One region of the Aeribacillus composti genome, then DNA from elsewhere that is predicted to be linked to it. Evidence: riboswitches for the same ligand, from Rfam matches in the RefSeq annotation. Region 1 holds a riboswitch; each other region holds the start of a gene.
The links. A riboswitch is a leader RNA that binds a small molecule or an ion and turns the genes downstream of it on or off. The one in region 1 is predicted to bind thiamine pyrophosphate.
Positions count from the first base shown of each region.

Region 2: it holds a riboswitch for thiamine pyrophosphate, as region 1 does, so the genes downstream of both, thiC (phosphomethylpyrimidine synthase ThiC) here and thiT (energy-coupled thiamine transporter ThiT) in region 1, are expected to answer to the same signal.
Region 3: it holds a riboswitch for thiamine pyrophosphate, as region 1 does, so the genes downstream of both, RI196_RS07275 (acetylornithine deacetylase) here and thiT (energy-coupled thiamine transporter ThiT) in region 1, are expected to answer to the same signal.
Region 4: it holds a riboswitch for thiamine pyrophosphate, as region 1 does, so the genes downstream of both, tenI (thiazole tautomerase TenI) here and thiT (energy-coupled thiamine transporter ThiT) in region 1, are expected to answer to the same signal.

Region 1 covers NZ_CP134501.1:3,274,468-3,279,717, reverse strand. Annotated here, with positions in the region: gene RI196_RS16015 (carbon-nitrogen hydrolase family protein) at 1-408, shown strand, start outside; gene menC (o-succinylbenzoate synthase) at 672-1,781, shown strand; gene thiT (energy-coupled thiamine transporter ThiT) at 1,823-2,383, opposite strand; TPP riboswitch at 2,453-2,556, opposite strand; gene RI196_RS16000 (DUF418 domain-containing protein) at 2,729-3,964, shown strand; gene RI196_RS15995 (DUF2179 domain-containing protein) at 4,068-4,613, shown strand; gene RI196_RS15990 (DnaJ family domain-containing protein) at 4,635-5,006, shown strand; gene RI196_RS15985 (hypothetical protein) at 5,048-5,230, opposite strand.
Region 2 covers NZ_CP134501.1:2,645,023-2,650,272, forward strand. Annotated here, with positions in the region: gene yqfD (sporulation protein YqfD) at 1-223, opposite strand, end outside; gene yqfC (sporulation protein YqfC) at 234-518, opposite strand; gene RI196_RS12895 (YqfB family membrane protein) at 582-953, opposite strand; gene floA (flotillin-like protein FloA) at 982-1,974, opposite strand; gene RI196_RS12905 (NfeD family protein) at 1,991-3,274, opposite strand; TPP riboswitch at 3,468-3,583, shown strand; gene thiC (phosphomethylpyrimidine synthase ThiC) at 3,719-5,250, shown strand, end outside.
Region 3 covers NZ_CP134501.1:1,476,964-1,482,213, reverse strand. Annotated here, with positions in the region: gene tenA (thiaminase II) at 1-660, opposite strand, end outside; gene tenA (thiaminase II) at 678-1,355, opposite strand; gene RI196_RS07275 (acetylornithine deacetylase) at 1,388-2,653, opposite strand; TPP riboswitch at 2,778-2,878, opposite strand; gene RI196_RS07270 (hypothetical protein) at 2,944-3,612, opposite strand; gene RI196_RS07265 (TlpA family protein disulfide reductase) at 3,843-4,298, opposite strand; gene RI196_RS07260 (peroxiredoxin) at 4,391-4,939, opposite strand.
Region 4 covers NZ_CP134501.1:1,099,679-1,104,928, forward strand. Annotated here, with positions in the region: gene RI196_RS05535 (monovalent cation:proton antiporter family protein) at 1-1,568, shown strand, start outside; TPP riboswitch at 1,623-1,731, shown strand; gene tenI (thiazole tautomerase TenI) at 1,871-2,470, shown strand; gene thiO (glycine oxidase ThiO) at 2,472-3,584, shown strand; gene thiS (sulfur carrier protein ThiS) at 3,592-3,795, shown strand; gene RI196_RS05555 (thiazole synthase) at 3,802-4,569, shown strand; gene RI196_RS05560 (ThiF family adenylyltransferase) at 4,566-5,250, shown strand, end outside.

The sequences.
Region 1 (5,250 bases):
GCGATGTATGCACAAGGAATTCAAATTTATATTGCCCCAACGGCTGATGCAAGGGAAACTTGGCAGTCAACAATCCGCCACATTGCTTTGGAGGGGAGATGCTTTGTTTTGTCTGCCAATCAATATGTGACAAAAGATATGTATCCGAAAGATTTGGCTTGTTATGATGAACTTGCTTCTTCACCTGAAATAATGAGCAGAGGTGGTAGCGCGATTGTTGGACCGTTGGGCGAATATGTGGCAGAGCCCGTATTTGGCAAGGAAGACATCATCATTGCAGAACTGGATATGAAACAAATCGCCTATAGCCAGTTTGATTTTGATCCTGTTGGGCATTATGCAAGACCTGATGTTTTTAAATTGCTAGTCAACAAAGAGAAGAAGGCAACTATTGAGTGGAAAAATTAATCTCATGATGAGACTCGTTTCTACGATTATCTCATTATTTATTTGAGATTTTACAGTTCAATAAACAATAAGGGAAATAAAGAAATCCCTTGCTCCTTTACATTAAGAAAGCGTTTATTTTATAATTAGTGTAAAACAAACGTTCGAGTGGATTCGCTATTTTAAGAAATATTTTCCGGGAAATATCGAGCCCTCTGGCGAATGGGAATGATTTTGTCGAACTTAGCTGAGAGCTTGTTTAAAAAAGGAGATGCTCTTAATTGATAAAAATTAAGAAAATTGTTTTGCATATATTACAGATGCGTTTGAAAGCCCCATTTTCTACTAGCTATGGAGACATTCACGATCGCGAATTGTTGATCGTAGAAGTAAAGGATGATGATGGTGCAGCCGGTTTTGGAGAAGGGGTTGCTTTTTCCACTCCATGGTATACAGAAGAAACCGTGAAAACAACTGTGCACATGATCGAAGATTTCCTCATTCCGATTTTATCAAAGACGTCGTTTCATCATCCTCGTGAGTTGGCTGAATCGTTTCGTTTTATTCGCAGAAATTATATGGCAAAAGCGGCTTTGGAAGGTGCCGTGTGGGATCTATATGCAAAACAGCAAAATATACCTCTTTCACAAGCTCTCGGGGGAATGAAAAAAGAAGTTGAAGCTGGGGTGAGCATCGGTATTCAGCCGACAATAAAAGATTTAATCAGTCTTATTGAACAATATCAGGAGGAAGGATACAAGAGAGTAAAAATAAAGATTAAACCCGGTTGGGATATTGAAGTAGTTAAGGAAATACGGAAGCATTTTCCGAACTTGGATTTAATGGCTGATGCGAACAGTGCCTATACATTAAAAGATATAAATCATCTAAAACAATTGGATGAGTTTCAATTAATGATGATTGAGCAGCCTCTTGCGCACGATGATATTGTGGATCATAGCAAACTTCAAAAAGAATTGGACACACCGATCTGTTTAGATGAAAGTATTTGTTCCTTCGAAGATGCTCGAAAGGCTGTTGAACTTCGAAGCTGCAAAATTATGAATATAAAAATCGGCCGTGTTGGCGGTTTGACAGAAGCAAAAAAAATCCATGATTTTTGCAAAGAGCAAAATGTTCCAGTTTGGTGCGGAGGGATGCTTGAATCAGGGATTGGACGGGCCCATAATATAGCCTTAGCGACACTTGAACAATTCACACTGCCAGGAGATATATCCAGTTCATCTAAGTATTGGGAAGAAGATATTATTGAACCGGAAATATCGGTTTATAATGGAAAAATTGCCTTGCCTGATAACCCGGGGATCGGTTTTCATGTAAGCCGTGAAAAATTAAAAAAATACACTGTTGAAACGAAAGTATTTACCCTATAAACAAAATCATCCTCTGCATGTTTTGCAGAGGACTATTTTATTTATTTTACAACCAATCTTGGCGCCGCCATAATGAGAATAACAGTAACGACAGCGCATAATACAAAGGCTCCTATCATCGTAATGCCGTTTACGATCAAAGAATAAACGACCGCTGACATTCCTTCTGGTGCATATTCTCCGAAGAAAAAGACACCGCTGATAAAATGCCAAAAATAACGTGCAAAAGCTCCGATGAAGACGCCAAAGATGATGAAAACAAGAGCAGAGCTTTTCTTTCCATCTTTCAGCTTATTTTGGATAGTTTTGCTGAAAAGACCGGCTAAACCGATAAAGGAAAAAGCTAGAAAATAGTCGATGAAGCCTTGAACAGGCGTCAGGATGTATGCATCACCTAATACAATTTGCAATAATCCCCATAAAAAGCCGGAAATGAAGCCAATCTTTGCACCGGATCGAAACGATAATATGAGTACAGGCACCATGGCAATGGATATAGAAATGGCTGATGATAATTGAATGGAAGGGAGAAGATCAAGTATAACTGCCAATGCTGCAAAGATTGCTGCTTCTATTAATAGTAATAAGCGATTTTTTTCCAAAAATAAAACCCCCTGTATATTATTTGCTATCAACAAATATCCATAAGGGGGAAAAAGGCTGTATCATGGATCAGTATACTTCCACATCCCTACGCTAGCATTAACTAACAGGTTCAAAGGGTCTGGACGAAATATCCGTCCACTCTCAGCATATAGCTCCCCTTGTGGATCTGTTGATATTCGAATCTTATGTCTATCATAATAGACTATAAGAAAATTGTCATTCTTTTTTCGCTATATTCAAATAAATTTAAACACGATAAAGCTGAAATGCAGCCTTTGGACAAAAAGTAATGAAAAAAGGGCGTTAACAATAAGAACTTTTTTCAGAATGGGGGTTTTGGTTTGAATCTTAATCGTGAGCGTTATGAAGTAGTGGATGTGGTGCGGGGGGCTGCGATATTTGGCATTTTACTTGTGAATATGGCGCATTTCAGCTATCCAGATGTATATTTATACCAAATAGGCAGCGAAAATTTTTTTACTGAAACATGGAGAACATGGGATTTTCTAACGAAAAATATTTTGGAAATATTTGTACAAATGAAGTTTATTACAATGTTCTCATTATTGTTCGGATTTGGAATCATCATCATGGAGGAACGGGCTTTAGGAAACGGCAGGAACTTTGTTTCTATATATATACGCAGACTGGTGGTGCTTTTTGTATTTGGACTAATTCATTCATTTTTCATCTGGGATGGAGACATTTTAATGGATTATGCTGTGCTGGGGTTTCTTCTCCTTTTTTTCCGGAAGTGTTCCTGGAAAACCCTTTTGGTATGGACTGTATGTTTATTTAGTTTATATTTGCTCCTTATTGGTTTGATGACGGCTGTATCCAATGGTGAGGATGCTTTTGTCCAAAAAAGAGAGCAGGCTGCCTTACTGGAAGAGGAGGCAAGAAACGCAATCCATTCATATCAAAACGGAAGTTTTACTGATATTTTCCATCAGCGTATTCATGATCGGCTTTTTTACATGTCTATGTCTGGCATGTGGCCTTTTCAACCGCTTGTCTATATAATAAACATGCTCCCATATATCAGCATGTTTTTAGTTGGCATGATATTTGCGAAACAAAAGCTTTTTCAAGAACCGGAGAAGCATCGAAGGTTATTAACAGCCATCTGGTTTTTCGGGCTTATCATTGGGCTTCCGTTAAATATTTTTGCGGTCACCGCTAAAAATAGTTTTTACATGGTGTTCGGTGCACCATTTCTCATGTTGTTTTATGTGATCTCTCTCATATTTTTATATTTTCACCCAATCTGCCGGCAAATTGTTAAGAAGATTGCGCCTGTTGGACGCATGTCATTGACAAATTACATCATGCAATCTGTTATTTGTACATATATTTTTTATCATTACGGATTGGGATTGTACGGTAAAGTATACCCCTTCGCCGGTTTTTGGCTTGCACTCGCAATTTTTGCCGTGCAGCTTATCATCAGCCATATTTGGTTTAAATATTTTCAATTAGGGCCGTTGGAGTGGGTATGGAGAACAGCGATGTATTTCAAGCGCCAGCCTATTCGCATGAAAAAGGAAGTTTCGAAGCATAATAACAGATCAAGATGAATTGTAAAAATGTAGTTTCAAATCTCAGATTTTGAGTTTATGATAGCTCTTTCTTTTTGAAAATAATTTATAGAATGATGGAACAAAGGAGTGTCTAGGCAACATGTTTCTACAAGCAATTTTTATTTTTTTGCTGCAATTATTGTATGTACCAGTATTGACGATCCGAACTATTTTGTTAGTGAAAAATCAAACAAAGGCTGCTGCTGGTATAGGTTTGCTAGAAGCAGCGATTTATATTGTCGCTTTAGGAATAGTTTTTCAAGATTTATCTAATATTTACAATATTAGTGCATATATTGTCGGTTTTGGTGCAGGGCTGTTGTTGGGCGGTGAACTGGAGAAAAAGCTGGCTTTTGGATATGTAACATACAATGTGAATTTAATGGATAAAAATTCCGAATTAGTAAAAAAATTGAGGGAGGCTGGTTTTGGGGTTACGGTCTTTCAAGGAGAAGGAATGAATTCGATCAGGTATCGTTTGGAAGTTGTTGCTCAACGCTCTCGGGAGGAAGAATTTTTAAACCTTGTCAATGAAATAGAACCAAAAGCGTTTTTAAGCTCGTATGAAATTCGTTCTTTTAAAGGCGGATATTTAACAAAAGCGATGAAAAAGCGGGTAAAGCGTTTAGAAAAAGGACGAACATAACGGTCGAAGGGAGGGTGAAGCGTGGATATATTTGCAAAAATTGCTGAGGATCGGATCAAAAAGGCATATGAAGAGGGAGAGTTTAAAGAACTTCCCGGGATGGGGAAGCCTCTCCCGCATGACGATTTGTCTGATATTCCGGAAGAACTCCGAATGGCTTATCGTCTTTTGAGAAACGCCGGAATGGTCGATCAAGAAAATGACTTGAAAAAGGAACTATTAACTATTCAAGATTTACTAAAATGCTGTGAAGATGAAGCAGAAAGGAAAAAATTACAACAAAAGCTGTCGGAAAAACAATTAGCATTGGAACGAATCGTGAAGAAAAGGAATATATTCAACACATCTGCATCTCAATTTTATAAAGATAAAGTTTATAAAAAGCTTATTTGACGTTTTCGAAAAAGAATGGTGCCTTTATTTTCGCCATTCTTTTAAATTTGCTGTTTTTTCAAGGCTTCTCTATGGAAGACATAATATAAAGCAAGATTGAAAAAGCCTAAGAAAATGACTATCACCGAAAGCGGAAGCTCCTTTGCAAAACCGACCAAAATTCCAGACAATAAACAGAAGAGAGCAACGAATAAATAAAAATATTTCATAAGTGTCACGACCATTTTTTTGACCCCCAAACAAA
Region 2 (5,250 bases), 630 kb from region 1:
TTTGGTGAAAGGTGCACTTACATTCATGTTTACGAACTACTTTTCGTAAAGCCTGTACATCTTTAAGGCGTATAAAAAAAGAAATTGCACCGTTTTCCAGCCGCTTTACATTTATTGTGACAATGCCAAGCCGCGTGCAATCGTTCAACATTCTTTCTGAGCCGGTTCCTTCCGCTATTACCTGAACGAAGCCTGTAAAATATAACAACCAATTGTTCCGCATCCCGATCCCCCTACTGATCAATATATAATACTTGTTCAATTTTCCCTTCTACAAGGAGCTCTTCTGGCAATATCGCTTTCATCACAAAATCGCTTCCTTTAATGAGCATCTGGCCTTGCTGCAGCAATACTCGAATCTCTTTATCTGTAAAGGAAAGCAGTCCTTTATGATTTTCTATATATATATGCAATGTACCGATCATCGTAACACGGGGAAGATCCATCATGACGTCAGCTGGTATTTGCAATCCTTCTGTCAATATGCTTTTTATTCGCTGATGCCATTTTTTGCCCATAAAAGAACCCCCTTCATCCTCATATTTATGAGAGACAAAAGGGGATTAACACCATTAATTCATTTATTTTATGAAATTCGACCGATGGGGCTTTTTGGATCGGGGTTCATCTAAAATGACGCTCCAAATGACTCCTTTTGCAGCTGAATGCATGTGTAAAGCTGATGGTTTCTGTTTTTTATTATGAAAAGATTTCATATTCGATTTGTCTTTTTCAGCTTTTTTTATTTGGCTGGATAGGCCTGTGTGTACATTTTGAATTTGATTCCATTCATTTGGAGGGCTTGTCGAAACATTTTTAACCCTTTGTTTTGTTTGTTTTGCTGCTTGTTTCCTTTTTTTCTGCTGCTCTTGATCTTTTTTATTTCTGCCAAACAAAGAAGAAATAATCCCGATTAAAATAACAATGAACAGCGGATTTTCAAATATTTCCATATGACACCTCCTTTGATGGACAGAAAGATCATTCTTCTTCATCACCAGCAGAGTTTTTTGTCATTTTTCCGATAGAATCACGCATATTTGTATCAGCAGTAATGTTTTTGATGTTCATATAATCCATAACTCCAATATTTCCTGATTTTAAAGCTTCCGCCATTGCCAGCGGAACTTGCGCTTCCGCCTCAACAACTTTTGCCCGCATTTCTTCAACTTTAGCGCGCATTTCCTGCTCTCTTGCCACCGCCATCGCCCTGCGTTCCTCCGCTTTAGCTTGCGCGATGTTTTTGTCTGCTTCCGCTTGATCTGTCTGCAGGATCGCACCGATGTTTTTGCCGATGTCAACGTCCGCGATGTCGATGGATAAAATTTCAAAGGCTGTTCCTGAATCGAGTCCTTTGTTTAAAACTGTTTGCGAAATCATATCAGGGTTTTCCAGCACTTTTTTATGATCATCAGAAGAACCAATGGTGCTGACAATTCCTTCACCTACACGTGCGATAATCGTTTCTTCCCCGGCACCGCCAACAAGCCGGTCGATATTGGCTCGCACCGTGATGCGGGCTTTTGCTTTCACTTCAATTCCGTCCATGGCAACCCCTGCAATAAACGGGGTTTCGATTACTTTCGGATTTACGCTCATTTGAACGGCTTCAAGCACGTCTCTTCCCGCTAAATCAATCGCAGCACAACGTTCAAAGCTCAATTCAATATTAGCTCTTTCAGCTGCAATTAATGCGTTGACAACTCGATCGACATTTCCTCCTGCTAAATAATGGCTTTCCAATTGATTTGTTGTGACATCAAGGCCGGCTTTATGCGCTTTAATTAACGGATTGATCACTCGACTTGGAATGACTCTGCGCAGCCTCATTCCAATAAGAGTCAAAATACTGATGCGAACGCCAGCTGCCAGAGCGGAAATCCAAAGCATAATCGGCACAAAAGAGAACAAAATGCCAAGCAAAATAAGACCTAATACGATAAGACCTAGTAAAAGAAAAAATGATACATCCATGTGACATACCTACCTCCTATTCATTTTCATTAATAGCTCTCACAACAATTCGTGAGCCTTCTACTTTAACAATTTTCACTTTTTTTCCTTTCTCAATATACGTCCCTTCTGTCACAACATCCAATCTTTCCTCTCCATCGGTCATTACTGTTCCTGCCGGCCGTAAAGCAGTCACAGTTACACCCGTTTTCCCAATTAAATCTGTACGATTTTGATTGGATACATAACCTTTCTCCGTGCTGATTGAATCATTTAAAATAATTTTTTTAAACCATTTCATACGCTTACCAATCACCTTTGACATAATGAATATTGTGAATATCGAAATGGAACCGGCAATAAAAAGAGAAACCGCCATATGTCCTATATGATCAGCTGCTAAAAATAAACTTAAAAGGACTGAAAGAAAACCGATTGCTCCAATAATTCCTCCTGGAACAAACAATTCTGCAATTATAAGCAGAACCCCAAGCACGAACAAAACAACCGTTTCCAATCCCGCAAGCCCTGCAATAAAATGACCGAAGAAAAACAAAAACAGCGCCAATAGTCCAATAAAACCAGGAATGCCAAACCCAGGAGTGTACAATTCTAACACAAACCCTAAACCGCTAATCGTTAATAATATCGGAATGGTATACATGTTTGTTACAAAACGGGCTATTTTTTCAGCAAACGTCTCCTCAGTCTCCTGGACTTTTGCACCTTCCATTCCGATCGATTTCAAAAGCTCTGCCCGGCTTTTGGCGATGCCTTCACCATACCCGACTTCCATCGCTTGTTTTGCTGTTAATGTTAGTAATTCTACTTTTTCTGCACCATATTCGGGCATATCCAAGCTGCTGTCTACCATCGCCTCAGCGAACATAGGGTCTCTGCCATGAACCTCAGCAGCATTTCTCATCTCTGCTTTCCAAAACGATTGCACTTTTACTTCTGCAGCATTGCCATTGGAGTCAATGACAGCTGCTGACCCAATGGTACCGCCAGGATGGTAATATATTTGATCAGCCCTTAATGCTATATAAGCCCCTGCGGAAATCGCATGTTTATTTACATAAGCGATTGTTTTGATATCTGTATCCATAATCATTTTACCTATTTCTATCGCTGCCTCTAAAGCACCGCCAGGAGTGTTCAATTCAAAAACAATGACATCCGCTTTTTCTTTTTCCGCCTCCTGAATGGATCGTTTAATAAAATGCACCAACCCTTTTTCAATTGTATTTTCAATCGGAATAAAATAAACGGTTTTCCCTTCAGCTGATTTGGCATCAAAAGACGCACAAATAATCGACAAGATGAGCAGCAGAGCGCAAATAGCGAAAAACTTATTGTTTGATTTCAGGCCTCTCCCCCCTTATTTTTTGCCTAATATTATTACGGACAATTGCGCAGAAAGTTTCAAAAATCAACAATTCTGCAAACATACATGAAACGAAAAAATATTTTCATTATTTTTCATATTATGTTACTATTAAAAAAAATATATAACCATCTACTAGGGGTGTCCAATTAGCTGGACTGAGAGAAGAACGCGCCTGAAGTTCTTCAACCCTTTGAACCTGATCTGGATGATGCCAGCGTAGGGAAGTAGGTAGCGGGAGTATTTGTATTGCCTTCTTTTTCTATATTGAATTGATCGGGTTCGTGCTAAAGCGAACCCGTTTTTATTTTTCACATCCCATCTCCCCTCCTATTTTTCTATGCACATCTTCAGATAAAAAAATGGAGGAGGAGAAAAATGAAACATTATTTCGAAAACATGCAGTTTCCAGCAAGCAAAAAAATTTATGTGACTGGGTCAAGACCCGATATTCGGGTTCCGATGAGGGAAATTCAATTAACTCCCACGAAAACGGAAGCGGGAACGTTTGAAAATGAACCTGTAAAGGTTTATGACACGAGCGGTCCCTATACAGATCCTGATTTTCAGGCAGATATTCATAAAGGTTTGCCGGCTGTACGCAAACAGTGGATTTTAGACCGTCATGATGTTGTAGAATATGACGGGCGCCAGGTAAAGCCTGAGGATAATGGATTTCGCAATTGGGAAGATCACAATATTGCCACACCTTTTCATCGAAAGCCTTTCAAAGCAAAAAAAGGTGCTGTCGTTACACAAATGCACTATGCAAAAAAGGGGATCATCACCCCAGAGATGGAGTTTGTGGCGATTCGTGAAAACATGGATCCTGAATTCGTTCGTCAAGAAGTCGCTGCCGGCAGGGCCATTATTCCGTCCAACATTAATCACCCGGAAAGTGAACCGATGATCATCGGCCGGAACTTTCATGTAAAAATTAATGCCAACATTGGCAATTCAGCTGTAACATCGTCAATCGAAGAAGAAGTTGAGAAGATGCTTTGGGCCATCCGCTGGGGCGCTGACACAATTATGGACCTGTCAACAGGAAAAAAAATTCATGCAACAAGAGAATTTATCATCCGCAACTCGCCCGTGCCGGTTGGAACCGTCCCGATTTACCAAGCGCTCGAAAAAGTAAATGGCGTTGCTGAAGAGTTAACATGGGAAATTTACCGTGATACATTAATTGAGCAAGCAGAACAAGGGGTCGATTATTTTACTATACATGCCGGCGTGCTGCTTCGCTATATCCCTTTGACCGTCAACCGGACGACCGGAATCGTATCCCGCGGCGGTTCGATCATGGCGCAGTGGTGTATGGCGCATCATCAAGAAAACTTTTTATACACTCATTTTGAAGAGATTTGCGAAATTTTAAAAACATATGATATTGCCGTTTCATTAGGTGACGGCTTGCGTCCCGGATCTATTCGAGATGCCAATGATGAAGCGCAATTTGCCGAATTGAAAACGCTCGGTGAATTGACGGAAATCGCCTGGAAACATGATGTCCAAGTCATGATCGAAGGCCCTGGGCACATTCCGATGCATAAAATTAAAGAAAATGTTGATTTAGAAAATGAAATTTGCAAGGGGGCTCCTTTTTATACCCTCGGTCCATTAACGACCGATATTGCTCCCGGCTATGATCATATTACGTCAGCCATTGGAGCAGCCATGATCGGCTGGTACGGAACGGCCATGCTATGTTATGTAACTCCGAAAGAGCATTTAGGCCTTCCCAATAAAGAGGATGTGCGCCAAGGTGTTGTTGCTTATAAAATTGCAGCCCATGCCGCAGATTTGGCAAAAGGGCATCCAGGCGCCCAAATAAGGGATGATGCTTTATCAAAAGCCCGTTTTGAATTTCGCTGGAACGACCAATTTAATCTTTCTCTCGATCCTGA
Region 3 (5,250 bases), 1.8 Mb from region 1:
CACTTCCCATTTTTCTAAACGGTAAGCCATTTCCCAAAACGCTAATTCATATTGACTGCTGATGATAAAATGCTCTTCCATTCTTTTTAGATCGGCTTCTATCGTTTGTTGTGCGATTTCATCCAGCCTGTCAATTTGTTCTTCGACAAGCTGCTTAAACCAATCGCCCCCATAAGCCGCAATCCATTGTTGATAAATCGGTTCTTTTGGCTTCGCATCTTTTAATTTTTCGCCAATTTCGTAATATAGCCAATAGCACGGAAGTATTGCAGCAATAATATCGCCTAAGTGACCGTTGATCGCCGCTCGATATAAATGGGAAGTATAGGCGTACGCCGTTGGGGCCGGCTTAAAATTCGCCTTCTCCTCCTCTGTGATTCCCAGCTGTTTGGCAAATGTTTCATGAAGAGATAATTCCGCTTCAAATGTTCCTTGTGCATGCTGAGCCATTCGCGATGTCGTATATAAATCGTTTGCTTTTGCCGCTCCATACGATTGCACTTTTGCAAAATGGCTTAAATAATACGAATCTTGCAAAACGTAATAACGAAAACATTCAAGCGGCAAACTCCCATCGGCAATACCTTTTACAAATGGATGATCGAAGCTGGCCTGCCATATCGGATCTGCTTTTGTTCGAATTTTTTCAGAAAATTTCATGTTCATTCTCTCCTATATTAAGAATTGATTTCGATTGGCCACATTTCTTTTCGTTCAGACATTTCCCAAAACATATATTCGTATTTGCTCGTTGTGACAAAAATATCTTCCAGCCATTTCAATTCTTCTTCCCGTTTTCCTTCTGCAAGCTCATTCATTAAATCTTTCAGCCATTTTGCCAATTCACCGAATTCTGTTGATGCGTACATTTTTACCCACTCGCCGTAAAACTCATGTTCACTGGCACCAGGAATCTCATGTAAGCGTGTGCCGATTTCATAATAGCTCCATGTACATGGAAGGACTGCGGCAACCAGTTCTGCCAATGATCCTCGCTGCGACACATTTAACATATAGCTCGTATATGCAACGGTTGTAGCAGCAGGCTGAACTTGTTCTAATTTTTCCTTCTCTATTCCTATTCTTTCAGCGTATTGACGATGCAAATCCATTTCCACTTTTAACGTCGAATGTAGAAGATCAGCAAAAACTGTCATTGTTTGAAGATTGTGAGCCTTTAAGCTTCCAAGGGCAAACAGGCGGCAGTATTCGATTAAATAAAGATAATCCTGCTCCATAAAAAAGCGAAATTTGTCGATATCCAGCGTCCCATTGCCGATTCCTTGAACAAACGGATGATGGTAACTCGCTTCCCAAATCGGTTTTGCAGTTTTATACAATCGGTCTGTAAACATTTGAATTACCCCTTTCGCAGCTTTTGTAATTGTCATCGTTTTTTCTGATACCAATCAAATAAAAACGCGATCAGCGATTTTGTAAATGTTTTTAATTGGGGGATGGACAGCTTTTCATTCACCGAATGTGCATCTTCAAGCGTGCCCGGTCCATATAAAACGACGGGAATTCCCGCTTCACTCAGCCAGCCGCCGTCTGTCACAGTAGGGGACATCGTCAGCTTTGCTTCCTCATTAAATGCCAGTTTATGTGCTTTTTGTAATGTTTTCACTCCGAGTGAATGTTCGTCATATGAAAAAGCTGGGAAAATTTCTCCTCGATCTTCAATCATCGATGTGCCGCCCCATTTAAATTTCGGAGGATATTTCCGAAGCCATGGATCAGCCATTGCAACATGATGGATATGTTCTTCAATTTCCCGGATCACCTCTACATAATGCTCTTCCGGGTAATAGTGAACGGTAATCCAAAGGGAACATTTATCGGCCACAAAAGCGGCGTGCCTTCCACCTTCAATCACTGCTGGATTAATTGTGGCAGAACCAGGCGGAAAGCCTTTGCTCGTTTTCATCACTGCCCAATGCTGTTCAAGCTCTCGCAGTCCTTCAATAATTTTCATCATTTTTTCAATCGCGCTTGCCCCAAAAAGCTTCCCGCCGGCATGAATCATTTGTCTTCTCGTGCCATCGTGAAATGTCTCGGGGCTTTCAATCGTAATCCAGCCCGTGATCACCCCGCCCTGCCCTTGTATTTCACAGTTGCTTGAATCGACAACGATGGCAAAATCAGCTCGATATCCCCGGTCGCAGCACGATTTTGTTCCTGCTTCGCCTACTTCTTCACCGACGACGGACTGAAAAATGATATCCCCTCCCGGCTCAATGCCGTTTTCTTGCAGCAGCTTTAATGCAAACAGACTGGCAGCCATTCCCCCTTTCATATCCGCTACACCGCGTCCATATATGTAATCCCCTTTAACCGTTGCCTCAAAAGGAGGCGTTAGCCATTCTTCTCCCTCTTCGATTGAAGCGACATCAATATGCCCGTTAATAATTAAACTGTGGTAATTTTCTGGATCTTTTCCTTTTTTCGTTCCTACTACGACTGGATCTTGTTCATATAAATCCCATTGATCAATGGAAAAGCCGATGTCTTCCAAATATGAGGCGACATACTTTTGAGCCTCTTTTGCATTTCTTGCCGGAGGGCTCGGCGTTTCAAACGATACGAGTGTTTTTAGAAGATTCAGAAGTTCTTCTTCCCTTTCATCAATTTGCTGAAATAGCGTTTGTAACACGTTGTCTCCCCTTTCTTAACATTTTGTTTTGAAAAATGGTTTGCCAACCAGCCTTGTAATGCAAAAAGCCCGTTCCCAATATAAGGGAACGGGCAAGTATATACAAAACCTATAGACAGGTTTCGATATTACTGCACCACTTCCCTACGCTAGTATGATCTAGATCAGGTTCAAAGGGTCAAGGCACACGCCTTTCTCAGCCTTTCGGCTCCCCTAGTGGTATGTTAATATTATGAAATTTTCATTTAATTTCATTAAATCATAAAATATAGAAAAATACAAGCTAACGGTTAATTGATCCTTTTTGCCGTCTTTAATAATTCACGATAACCAATTCGAGTAAATTGCAAATGTTGATCAATATAATTAGCCTTTTTCAAATGCTCGATGGATTGTTCAGAAAAACTGCCGCTAATTTCCTGAAACCTTTGATTAATTTCCACTAACGAATGATTTAATATAAAATCCGCATCAAGCAGCAGGACAATCCGCTCGATCTCAGGATCTCTTTTTAAAATCAAGTTGGCAATCCGGCCTTTCATGAATGCCAGCTCTTGTTGAAGCTTTGAAGCTTCATCCTCTTTTTCTCTAATTTTGGCTCGGTACTTTTGTTTTTCTTCCTCTTCGATACCGGCTTTTGTTAATAGCTCCTCCAACAATTGCGTTTTATCAAGCTCCAGTTTATTTAATTGCTGTTCTTTTCGCGCCATTTCTGTTTCATCAGGCAGCTTTTCGGTTTGAATAGGCTCTTTTCGTTCTTCTTTCATCTTTATCATATAGTCTATTTTCCGATAGACAAGGAAGGCGAGAACAACTAAACATCCATTTAATAGCAGAGATATAAAACGCACGACGACGTCGTTAAACGCAAGCAAATAAAATAGGAAAAGGATAACGATGACAGCCAAAAGCACCTTTAATAGATTCATAATGGAAAAAGTTTGTGATTGTTTTGCCATCCACCTATGCTCCTTTTTGTTCAAACTAGCATCATTTATTATAGCATGTTGTGATTTGGAATGTGAATCATTTCTTTAGGATTGAAGAGCTGGAAAAAGGATGCCGGATGAATGGTAAATGGGAAATGCTTATCTTTTGAAAGCTTCGAAGCAATAAAAACAAGTCCTTTCAAAGGCGAAAAGCCGTTTCTAAATGAAAAACCACCTGCAATGTTTTGCAGATGGTTAAATCATTCAGCGTTTTCTGTTTCCGCTAACACACGATTAACACGTTTTTCCAGCATTTTCATTCCGCTTCCTCCTGCTTGGAAGTGGCGAAGAATGCCGTTTTTATCAAAAACATAATATGCAGGTACATATTGATTTTCAAAAGCATCGGTTAATTTATGTTCGTTGTCAACAAAGATCGGTTGCGTAATCCCGTGTTCTTCCGCTACTTTTTTAATATCATCAATATCTAAATCCTTTTCGGAGCGAGGCATATGAACAGCTACTACGTTCAGTTTATCTTTATATTGATCGCGGAACTCATTTACTTTCGGCATTGCTTCTTTACACAAATGGCAGCTGATTGACCAAAAATGGATTAATGTTGGTTTTTCACCGATTAATTGCTCTTTCGTTACTTCGCCATTCAGCCAAGTTGTTGCTCCGACTAATTCAGGCATTGGCTCACGTAATTTCATTTCCGTTTCCTCCTTGAAGAATGAATATCAAAAAAATAATCGTTTGAAAAAAGGCCTAACGTACCGCTAGGCCCTTTGAATGAAAAGCTTCATTATACTTTAAGCGTTTCTTGACCAGGCTTCCAGTTTGCTGGGCAAAGTCCGCCAGTTTGAAGCGCTTGAAGTACACGCAATGTTTCATCAACATCGCGGCCAATGTTGTTATGGAATACTGTTTGATATTGAAGTTCGCCTTCTGGATTGATGATGAACAATCCGCGAAGAGCAACTCCTTCTTCTTCGATTAAAACGCCGTAGTCTCTTGATACTTGATGATTTGTATCTGCTGCAAGCGGATATTTAATATCGCCTAAACCGTTCTCTTCGCGAGGAGTTTTAATCCAAGCTAAGTGTGTGTGAATTGTGTCAGTTGATACACCAATCACTTCTGCATCAAGATCTTCAAATTCTTCATAACGGTCAGAAATAGCTGTGATTTCAGTTGGACAAACGAAAGTGAAGTCCATTGGATAAAAGAAAAGAACTGTCCATTTTCCTTGTTTCATGATTTCTTCCAAGCTTACTTTACCAAACTCTTTGTTTGGCAAAACGGCATCCATTTCAAAACGTGGAGCTTGTTTACCAACCAAACGCTCTGCCATTATGTAACCCTCCATTTTAAAATTTTATTTTAAAGGAAACTTTTTGATTGTTTCCTTCAAAAACAAATGAGAATGAATTGAGTATTTTCTCAATATCCTTCCTCCGATTACTATTATATATAACAACAAAATTTTAGTCAATTTTAAGTAATAATTAATTTAAATAATCTGTTTTACATTTTCATTGCGGTGAAGAGAACAATAATACTATTTCCAATTTTCGCCGCTATCATTAAAAAAATGTAACAATCATTGAAAATTCCTTTTTCTATGTTAAACTTTCAACTGTACATTCAGTTTAACATGATCCC
Region 4 (5,250 bases), 1.7 Mb from region 1:
AAAAAGCTCCTCATACTTTTTTGGTTGCGTCAATTGTTTTTCTTGGCATTTTCGTTGTTTCATTACTTTTATCGTATTTGTTAATGTGGATGGGATTTATCCGCAATGCCTTTTTCATGACGTTAGTGATTTCAACGATTTCTTTAGGAGTAGTAGTGCCGACGCTGAAAGACGAGCAAATTATGAAAACAACCATCGGCCAAATTATTTTGCTGGTGGCTGTCATAGCCGACCTTGTCACCATGATTTTGCTGGCGGTTTTTGTCTCCTTAAACAGCGAAGGAGAAAGCAATACGTGGCTTCTGCTTCTTTTGTTTGCAGCAGGCGTACTGCTTTACTTCATTGGCAAAAGGTTTAAAAGTCGATCCTTTATTAAATCGATGTCAAAAGGAACGGTTCAAATTGGAACAAGGGCGGTTTTTACGTTAATTCTCGCACTTGTAGGTTTATCGGAAACGCTTGGGGCAGAAAATATTTTAGGCGCCTTCCTTGCGGGAGTTTTAGTCTCGCTTTTATCGCCTAATTCAGACTTGGTGCAAAAGCTAGATTCGTTTGGCTACGGTTTTTTAATCCCGATCTTTTTTGTCATGATAGGGGTGGAATTGGATTTATGGGAATTGATCAAAGATCCGAACCTTCTTTTGTTAATTCCTTTGTTATTTCTCGCCCTCTTGATCTCAAAGTTTATTCCCGTTTTTGTGCTGAGAAAATGGTATGATACGAATACAACGATTGCGGCGGCGTTCTTGTTGACTGCTACTTTATCATTAGTTATTGCGGCAGCTGAAATTGGACAGCGAATCGAACTGATTGATAAGCAAATGGCTGACGCACTAATAGTAGTTGCCGTGTTAACAAGCATTATCACGCCGATAGGATTTAAAAAATTATTCCCTAAAAAAATGGCGGTGCAGCCTAAAAAGAAAATTGCTTTTATTGGTGCAAATCAAATGACCCTTCCAGTCACAAGAGAATTGGACAAAAATTTGTATGAAGCAACCGTATATCATACACAGCAAGACAAAATTGAAAACGGGACTGCTCAATCGGTGTTTAAAATTGAAGAATTGAAAGACTATTCGATAGAATCATTGAATGAACACCACATAATGGAAGCTGATATAGTAATAGTGGCTACTGGGGATGAAGAAAGAAATGCGGAAATTGCGACATATGCAAAAGAATGCGGCGTAGAACAGGTCATCGCCTCAATTTCTTCCCCGGAGTTGGATCAAGCATTAAAAGAAAAGGGGATCAGCGTATTTTCCGTCATGCTGTCAACAAAAACGCTGCTCAGGGCTTTGATCGAATCGCCTGGCGTTATGCGGATCTTAACAAACCAAGACAACTCTCTTTATCAAATTAATATGAATAACCGAAAATATGATGGAATGAAGCTTCGATACTTTCCGTTTACAGGAGATTGTATCTTTGTCCGGATTTTTCGAGGTGAAGATTCCATTGTGCCTCACGGCGATACCGAATTGAAAAAAGGGGACCGCTTGATTGTAACGGGTTCCCGCAAATATGTAAATGAGTTAAAAGATGAGCTGGAATTTAGCAAATAATATTTGCAAACAAAACAAATTGTGATAGCATGAAATTAGTATGAAAATTTAATAAGCATCCACTAGGGGAGCCTTTGGAAAGGCTGAGATTAAAGTGTTGACTTTAAGACCCTTTGAACCTGATCTGGATGATGCCAGCGTAGGGAAGTGGGAATTTGAAACATATGTCTGATATTCCATTACCACTTTCCAGCAAGGAAGGTGGTTTTTTATTGTTTCCAGTCTCACCCTTGGACAGCTGCTTTCCAGTTTTGAACCTTGAAAGACGAGTGTGAGCGTCTTTCTCATGAAAGGAATGTACAATGTTGGAACTTCATGCCGTAACAGACGGAACAAAACCGGTCAACGAGCTAATACGCATAATTTTGTCCATATCAGATCATGTTGATTACGTTCATATACGAGAAAAAAATAAAAGACCATGTGAGATCATTCATCTTGTAGAACAGCTTTTGGCAAACGGGATAAGGAGAGAACAGCTTGTTATCAACGATCGGCTCGATGTTGCGCTCCTAACAGGCGTTCAAAATGTTCATCTTCCGGGAACCGGCCTGCCGGTAAAAAAAGTGAAAAGCGCTTTTCCGCAAATAAAAGCCGGTGTCAGCGTCCATTCATTAGATGAAGCGGTAAAAGCAGAAAAAGACGGAGCAGACTATTGTTTTTTCGGAAACGTTTTTGAAACGAACAGTAAAAAAGGACTTCCGGCAAAGGGAACAGATTTGCTTAGGAAAATCGTTGGACACGTCAATATTCCTATTATCGCCATCGGTGGGATCACGCCTGATAATATGCAAAAGGTTTTAGAAAAAAAAGCAAGCGGTATTGCCGTTATGTCCTATATCTTTTCTTCGAAAGATCCAGAGAGCGCTGCCAAACTTTTCAGGAAAGGGGAAGCTTTTTAAAATGAACGTTTTTGATGTTGGAATCATCGGGGGAGGGGTCATCGGCCAAGGGATCGCCTATGAGCTATCAAAAGCAGGGCTGAAGACCGCCGTGTTTGAAAGCGGCGAAATCGGAGGTAAAGCGACATCCGCTGCAGCAGGAATGCTGGGTGCCCATTCTGAAAATGAAAAAAGAGACATATTTTTTGAGCTATGCTTAGAGAGCCGAAATTTATATCCGAGCCTTGCAAAAGAATTATTGGAGCAATCTGGTGTGGATATTGAGCTTGTGCAGGAAGGCATGTATCGGCTTGCATTTACTGAGGAAGAAGGCCGCTTTCTGCAATCGCTCGCAGATGAGAATGAACTAGAATGGCATTCAAGGGAAAACGTACTGGCAAATGAGCCACATGTTTCTGAAGACATTGCGGGAGCTCTTTGGCTTAAGCATGACGGCCAAGTGAAAGGTTCATCTGTTTGCCACGCATATGCGAAAGGCGCTAGAAAATATGGTGCATCTATTTTTGAACAATGTCCTGTTTTCGACGTGATTAAAGAGGGAAAAGCATACAAGCTTGTCACTTCCCAAGGAGTTTTTATATGTGGAAAAGTCGTCGTTTCAAGCGGAGTTTGGAGTGGCTTTTTCTTTGAAAAGCTGGGGCTGAGAAATCCAATGAAGCCCGTTAAAGGAGAATGCTTAGCCATAAAACCGAAAAAACTGGTGATCAACAAAACAGTGTTTTACGAGCACTGTTATATCGTACCGAAAAAAGACGGCACCGTTATTATTGGAGCAACTTCTTATGAAAACGACTGGGATACGCATCCGACAGTCAAAGGAGTATCCGAATTAATGATAAAGGTTCAGAAAATTATGCCAGAAATCGGGTCTGAACCGGTCGTTAGTGCTTGGTCGTCGCTCAGGCCGCAAACAGCTGACGGCTGGCCGTATTTTGCCGAGCACCCGGAGCATGAGGGGATCTTTTTTGCGACCGGCCATTATCGAAACGGCATTCTTCTAGCGCCGATTACAAGCTTGATCGTAAAAGACATGATTTTGAAAACGAATCAATATGAGCGTTATATTCATACCTTTTCTTTAAACAGATTGCTTTCTGATGCGAAAGGGAGGTGATGAAACGGTGAAACTTCGCATCAACGGCCAGCAGATGGAAGTGGAGAATAGTGTTCGAAGCATTGAAGATTTGCTGAACTTTTTTCAATTACAGGAAAGAATTGTTGTCGTTGAACGAAATGGTGAAATTGTTTCAAAAGAACAATACAGTATCCAGACATTAAATGATGGTGATCAAATTGAAATTGTCCATTTTGTTGGAGGGGGATGATGATTCATGTTAAAAATAGGTGATAAAACATTTCAGTCGAGATTAATGTTAGGAACTGGAAAATATCCGTCTTTTGAGATACAAAAAGAAGCGGTGGAAGCCTCAGGTGCTGAAATTTTGACATTTGCCGTCAGAAGAATGAATATTTACGAGCCTTCACAGCCAAATTTTTTGGAGATGTTGGATTTATCAAAATATACGCTTCTGCCGAACACGGCTGGGGCAAAAACTGCGGAGGAAGCAGTCAGAATCGCCAAGCTTGCGAAGGCATCAGGATTATGTGATATGATTAAGGTGGAAGTAATTGGAGATGATAAAACGCTTCTCCCTGATCCGATTGAAACATTGAAGGCATCAGAGATGTTATTGGAAGAAGGGTTTATTGTTCTTCCATACACTTCAGACGATGTTGTTCTGGCGAAGAAGCTTGAAGAATTAGGGGTTCATGCCATCATGCCGGGAGCATCTCCGATCGGATCAGGCCAAGGAATTGTCAATCCTCTCAATTTATCATTTATTATTGAGCAAGCAAATATTCCAGTCATTGTTGATGCCGGAATCGGTTCGCCGGCAGATTGCGCACTCGCCATGGAGATGGGAGCAGATGGTATCTTATTAAATACAGCTGTTTCCGGTGCAAAAGATCCTGTGAAAATGGCGAAGGCAATGAAGCTGGCGATTGAAGCAGGCAGACTTGGATATGAAGCAGGACGCATTCCGAAAAAACGGTATGCACAAGCAAGCAGTCCAACGGAAGGAATGTTAACGACATAATGGAACGATATTCTCGCCAAATCTTGTTTTCTCCTATTGGAGAAGAGGGACAAAAAAAATTGCTGAAAAGCCATGTGCTCATTGTTGGAGCTGGAGCACTCGGCTGTGCAAGCGCTGAAATGTTAGCCCGTGCTGGAATCGGTAAAATAACCATCATTGACCGTGATTATGTCGATTGGAGCAATCTCGGGCGTCAACAGCTGTATACGGAAGAGGATGCGAAACAAAAGCTGCCAAAAGCGGTTGCTGCCAAAAAACATTTGCAGGAAATCAATTCGAACATTTCGATTGAAGCGATTGTGGGCGATTTCTCAATTGATTTTATTGAACATGTAAAGGATGTCGACCTTATCATCGATGGGACTGACAATTTTGAAACGAGATTTTTCATCAATGATTTAGCGATGAAGCACGAAATACCTTGGATCTATGGGGCAGTAGTGAGAAGTTATGGAATGACCGTTTCCATCGTTCCGAAACAAACACCATGCCTCCATTGTATGCTCCAAGCGATTCCGTCTGACGGAATGACGTGCGATACAGTTGGCGTGATCAGCCCGGCGGTGCAAATCGTCGCCTCTTATCAAACAGCAGAGGCACTGAAATATTTAGTCAGCGGAGAGGTGTCCAAGCAGTTAGTTTCATTTGATGTTTGGACAAGGGAGCATTCTGCAGTGGACA